DNA from 2 places in the Neobacillus terrisolis genome. Region 1 is predicted to be linked to the other one. Evidence: predicted binding sites of a transcription regulator. Region 1 holds the regulator's gene; the other holds the start of a gene.
What was found. The regulator Rex, encoded in region 1, represses fermentation and respiration genes when NADH is low (regulators of the CRP and FNR family bind a similar motif). The targets are predictions, from matches to a motif close to TTGTGAAATATTTCACAA.
Positions count from the first base shown of each region.

Region 1 (3,252 bases):
CTTAATCTTCGTTTATCTTATTATTAGTCATGATCGTGACAGATCAATGATTATTGGCCTACTACAGCAAGAATATCGCTTTCACGTAGAATTAAATATTCAGTACCTTGGTATTTCACTTCTGTACCGGAGTATTTTGAGAAGATAATGCGATCGCCTACAGCAACCTCTACTGCCACACGCTCTCCACTGTCAAGAACACGACCTGAACCAACAGCAATTACTTTTCCTTCTTGTGGCTTTTCTTTAGCAGTGTCCGGTAGAACAATACCGCTTGCAGTTTTTTCCTCTGACTGAACAAGCTCAATAACAATACGATCACCAATTGGCTTTAACAAGAGAAACAACCTCCTCAAATAATATGTAGATTATTATTTATTAGCACTCTCCTCTATCGAGTGCTAACACAATTATTATAATAAATAATTGCACCATCTTTTGCAAGAGAGATGGTAAATTTTTTTTATTTTGGTCCATGCTTTTCTCAACCTTATAAAGTATGCATCTTATTACCGTTTTTATCCATATTGGCAAAAAATTTTTTCTACAAATCTTATTCATTTGTATCTACCCTTGATAATTTGTACAATTGAGCTTAGTTCATTAGTTTTTTTAAGGAGAAGCATAATTTGAAAAAAGAGTATTGGATCGTCATTATTATCTTTTTAACTCTACAATTGTCTAGTCTTGTTGGTTTACCCTTAACCGCCTACATTGGGACTCTATTTGGATATTCAGCGAGCGAAATGAAAATACTGGCCGTTCCGATTTGGCTTGTCACAAGCTTTACTGTATCCCTTATCCTTGTGCTTTGGGTTTTGCGCGGTGAATTTACGACTAGGTTAGAACGGAATCAAGCTAGTATATCCTTGTCGATCTTCTGGGCCATTTCCGGTGTTTTTCTTGCCTTATTTGCTCAACAAGTTGCAGCCAATATTGAAGCGATGCTAGGAATCAAAATAGGCTCGGATAATACCCAACAAATATTAACCGTGATCGAAAGCTTTCCAGTTATTATTTTAATCAGCTCGATCATCGGACCTATTTTAGAGGAAATTGTTTTTCGAAAAATTATTTTTGGAGCTCTTTATCAACGACTGAATTTCTTTTTATCTGCTCTCATAAGCTCCGTTATTTTTTCTTTAGCTCACATGGAACCGGAGCATACTTTGTTATATTCAGCGATGGGCTTTACCTTTGCCTATCTTTATGTAAAAACAAAGCGAATTATCGTACCCATCTTTGCCCATGTTTCAATGAACACGCTCGTTGTGCTGATCCAAACTGTGTATAAAGAGGATATCGATCGGCTCATTGAACAATCAGAAAAAATTCAAAGCTTTATCGGAGGATTTTTATGATACAATCACCTTTGCTTACCGGAAGTATTCATATTGTTTTAGCTTGTTTATTTACCTATTTTGCGATTGATAATGTTAATCAATATGGCTGGGATTTCTTTAGTATCATCCTTGTCCTCCTCGCCACATTTGATTTCGGCTCTGGGCTAAAATTGGTAGCCCTTTACTTTAAATTAAGAAAAATAACCCAAAATAAAAATGAGCCTAGATAACGGGCTCATTTTTTGATTATTCTTCTGTGCTATTTGGATAATGCTTTAAGAAATAGACGAGTGATTGTAATTCTACCGCTAAATCAATATGATGAACTCGAATGCTTGAAGGGACATTTAATCGAGCAGGTGTAAAATTTAGAATCCCTTTAATGTTTACAGATGCGAGCCGATCCGTAGTAGTTTGGGCCACAGGAGCAGGTATCGTTAAAATGGCCACTTGAATATCCTCTTCTTCGATCTTTTGCTCTAAATCATCCATATGGTAAACGGGTACATCTCCAATTTTTGTGCCGACCTTCGCCTCATCTACATCAAATGCGATTTCAATCTTTGTATTATTATTTTTTAAGAAATTGTAATTTAAAAATGCCGTTCCTAGATTCCCGACACCAATTAACGCAACCTTCGTCAGTTCGTCCTGATCCAGCGTTTTTCGAAAAAAGGTTAGCAAATAGTTAACATTGTAGCCATAGCCCTTTTTCCCTAATGCGCCAAAATAAGAAAAATCCCGTCGAATCGTTGCTGAGTCAACTTTAACTGCTTCACTTAGCTCTGCTGATGATACACGCTGTTTACCTGATGAATGTAAATTTTTCAAAAAACGATAATACAGTGGTAATCTCTTTGCAGTGGCTTGTGGAATTTTGGTTGTATTGTCATTCGACATGTCAACACGCCTCTCCCATTTAAGATTATTTCACACGGTTCTCTCTACGAAAGTCCCCATTTTTTCCACCGGTTTTTTCGATCAGATATGTTTTTCCAATTACCATGCCTTTATCTACGGCTTTGCACATATCATAAACCGTTAACGCACAAACCGACGCAGCTGTTAACGCTTCCATTTCGACACCAGTATTTCCTTTTGTTTTCACCTTCGCTGAAATGAGCAATGTATATTCATCATTTTCTTTTTCCCATGAAAAAGAAACATCGACACCATTTAACGGAATAGGATGACACATCGGAATGATCTCCCACGTCTTCTTGCAGGCCATTACTGCTGCTACCTGTGCTACCGCAAGAACATCCCCTTTTTTCATTTCATTATTGGTGATTCTCTCATATATTTCACTGCTTACAGTGATACTTGAATGGGCTTCTGCCGTTCGAACAGTTTCCGGTTTACTGCTTACATCGACCATTTTCGCACGGCCTTCTTCATTAAAATGAGTAAATTCTCCCATGCATACAACACCTCTCTTTATGAATGATACACTATTTTTTCCATGAAGTGTGAATCAAACTTGTATTTTTCTTCACATGTTACGGTTATTGATGATATGCCAGGAATACGTTACACTTACTCTATCGTAGTTGAGGTGAATATCATGATATTATTGCAGGTTAACCAATTAAATAAATTTTATGGCGCAGATCTTATTTTATCGAATATAAAACTTGAAGTACAAACCCGTGACAGAATTGCATTAGTTGGTCGAAACGGGGCAGGAAAATCAACCTTACTTAAAATTATCGCCGGACACATGTCGTATGATTCCGGAGAAATCATGAAGCCAAAGGAAGTAACCATCGGTTATTTAGCGCAAAATACCGGACTTGAATCAACATTGTCGATTTGGGAAGAAATGCTTACCGTATTTGAATCCTTACAAAACCTTGAGCAGAAATTACGACATTTTGAGTTACAAATGTCGGACCCAGCAATCTTTAAT
Region 1 is NZ_JBKFGH010000047.1:5,077-8,328, reverse strand. Features, by position in the region: gene groES (co-chaperone GroES) at 51-338, opposite strand; gene ACI48O_RS22040 (CPBP family intramembrane glutamic endopeptidase) at 630-1,361, shown strand; gene ACI48O_RS22035 (YdiK family protein) at 1,358-1,573, shown strand; gene ACI48O_RS22030 (redox-sensing transcriptional repressor Rex) at 1,590-2,243, opposite strand; gene moaC (cyclic pyranopterin monophosphate synthase MoaC) at 2,269-2,763, opposite strand; gene ACI48O_RS22020 (ABC-F family ATP-binding cassette domain-containing protein) at 2,908-3,252, shown strand, end outside.

Region 2 (3,252 bases), on a different contig from region 1:
ATATAGTACTGCAAGCTCTGAAACGGTGCTCCCAAAATTAATTGAGAAAATGGAGGGCTTCGGCTGTCCTAAATCAATTACTTCTTTTGTCATTCCTACTGGATATTCCTTTAACCTTGATGGTTCGACTTTGTATCAAGCATTGGCAGCAATCTTTATTGCACAAATGTATGGGATTGACATGCCAATTAGCTCGCAAATTACCCTTATGCTCGTCCTTATGGTAACCTCCAAAGGGATTGCTGGAGTTCCAGGCGTTTCATTTGTTGTATTATTAGCAACTTTGGGCTCTGTTGGAATCCCAGTTGAAGGTTTAGCTTTCATTGCTGGAATCGACCGTCTTCTTGATATGGCTCGTACATCTGTTAACGTAGTAGGGAACTCTCTTGCTGCGGCGGTTATTTCAAAATGGGAAGGCGAATTTAGACCTCAAAAAGCTAATGTTAAAATTGAAAAAGTTTCATAAAAAAAGCTGCCATTTGGCAGCTTTTTACTTTTGTAAGGTGGCTTCTCGTTCTTTTTCTCTTTGCAAAACAATTTGCTGAGCGGGCATGATGACCCTGTTATCATACATCGTTTGAGCCAATAGCTCTTTAGTTTCTCTTGCAGCTGTTATGTAATCGATATCGTTCACTGTTGCAGTAATCGAAAATTTGTAACCAATTGGGCTTACATCTAATGAGTGAAGTCCGTATAATTGGTATTTTTCTTTATATTCTCCAGTCGTTTTATCCACTAATAAGAAATCCTTATGCCGTTCGTTTAATTCAGTACATACGCCCTCGAGCAGTGCCTTTATTTTTCCTGGATTTTCATTAAATGATACGATGACACTTTCAAAAACCCGTCTCATATCAACTGAACCATTAACAAGTTTACGGATCTCACCGTTAGAGATTGTAACTAGCTTTCCATTAATCAACCGGATTTTAACAACCCGAAACCCGAGTTCTTCAACTGTTCCTCCCTCAAGTTCTTCATTTATATTAATAAAATCTCCTTTTTGAATGGTACGTTCAAATATGATAAACATCCCGCTTAATAGATCATTGATGACCTTCTGCGCTCCAAAACCAACAACTGCTGCAATGATTCCTCCAGCCATAATAAACTCTTTTAAATTTTCGACAAAAGGCTTAATTGCCGCAAATAAAATAACAAAAAACAAAATATAGTTTGCGGTATTCCTAACTACGCTCTCAATTGTATTTTCTTTTTTCTCATCGATAAAATGAGTTCGTTTAAAAAATTGATGGATGAACAAACGGATGATTCTAATCGTCAAGTATGAAACAACAGCAGTAAGAATGAGAGATAAAAAATAATCTTGAACATTCTCCCATTCGATTTTAAAAAAAGTAAAAATTGATTGTGTCCAATTCTCCATACTTTATCCCCCCATATCTCTCTATATAGGCTATTATACCGCACTTTTCTCCTTTAAACTTCAATCTATGTTCACTAATAAGTAGTATACCCGCTACACCCTCAAACAATTTTGTCCAGTAATGGATAATTAACCCTTCAAACATTTGTCACAATTTATTCAAACTTTGATCATTATTTGGGATTTTTTTATGTTATCATCATTTATGTAGTAGAAATAATAATTATCGTTTAATAATTATTATAATTATTGATTTAAGATTGTGAATTATTTTACATTTATGTCTTTTTCCCATCTTTATTAAAAACTTAAAAGGAGTAAAAAAAATGAATCCTAAAAAAACCTTTTTGCTCTCCCTGTTGGCCGCACTTACTATTGTACTTTTAAGCGGCTGTGAACCAAGCTTAGTTGTTTTTGATCCACAGGGTCCTGTTGCTCGCAGTATTTTAGATTTGATTAACTGGTCCCTTATTTTCATGCTACTTGTAGTAGTTGTTGTATTTGGTTTATTTGGCTACATAGTGTGGAAATATCGTGAAAGACGCGAAAACAAAGATTACGAGCCACCAGAAGAACACGGCAGTATGGTACTTGAAGTCATTTGGACTGCCATTCCCATTTTAATCGTGATCGCATTAACGATTCCAACGGTTAAAACACTATACGCACTTGAGAAAGTTCCAGAGGGATATGAAAAGAAAGAACCGCTTACGATCCATGTAACATCTGCAGACTGGAAATGGATCTTTAGTTACCCGGAACAAGGAATTGAAACCATCAATTATGTCAACATTCCTGAAGATCGTCCAGTCCTCTTTAAATTAACATCAGCAAGTACAATGCAATCATTTTGGGTACCTGCATTAGCTGGTCAAAAATACACGATGAATAAAATGCAAACTCAATTATATGTGGTAGCAGACCACCCTGGTTCCTATTTAGGAAGAAATACGAACTTTAACGGTCGTGGCTATGCCGATATGGAATTTGAAGTTTTAGCGCAAACCCAAATCGATTTTGAACAATGGGTAAAGGATGTAAAAAAGACTGCTCCAAAGCTGTCTGAAAAGAAATACGAAGAGCTGCTAAAACCAACTCACTTAGGCCGACTTACTTATTCAAATACACACTTGGAATGGATTGACCATTCTGAAATGGACTCAAAAACTATTACCAACCCTGAGCTTTATAAGACCCATGGATATCAAGGGGAAATATTCAAAGAAGAAAATACGAATGCTGAAACTCAAAATAACATGAACGATAATGATGGAGGTGAACAGCATGGACATTAATTGGAAAGAGTTTTTCATGATGACTGGAGATCCTCTTATTATAGGATCTCAGATTGCGATTTTACTATCAATGATCGGAATTGTTGCTGGAATCACATATTTTAAGAAGTGGCGCTGGTTATGGACAGAATGGATCACCACTGTAGATCATAAAAAAATCGGGATCATGTACATCCTTGCCGGAGTATTGATGTTCTTTCGCGGCGGGATTGACGGGCTGTTAATGAAGGTCCAAACTTCAAGACCTGAAATGGAATTTTTAGATGCCCAACATTACAATGAGATTTTTACTACCCATGGGGTCATCATGATTTTATTTATGGCTATGCCGCTGTTAATTGGACTAATGAACGTTATTATTCCTTTACAAATCGGAGCGAGAGACGTTGCGTTCCCACAATTAAATGCACTTAGCTTCTGGTTATTTTTCGTTGGTGCCATGCTCTTTAATATATCTTTCGTAGTCGGTGGTTCACCTGATGCTGGCTGGACCTCGTACTTCCCACTTGCCGGGAAAGAGTTTACTCCTGGGATTGGAAATAACTATTATGCCGTTGCCTTACAAATTGC
Region 2 is NZ_JBKFGH010000006.1:160,760-164,011, reverse strand. Features, by position in the region: gene ACI48O_RS04760 (cation:dicarboxylate symporter family transporter) at 1-466, shown strand, start outside; gene ACI48O_RS04755 (mechanosensitive ion channel family protein) at 491-1,387, opposite strand; gene qoxA (cytochrome aa3 quinol oxidase subunit II) at 1,714-2,682, shown strand; gene qoxB (cytochrome aa3 quinol oxidase subunit I) at 2,672-3,252, shown strand, end outside.
Region 2: the regulator Rex is predicted to act here: its motif matches at 1,648-1,665, upstream of qoxA (cytochrome aa3 quinol oxidase subunit II).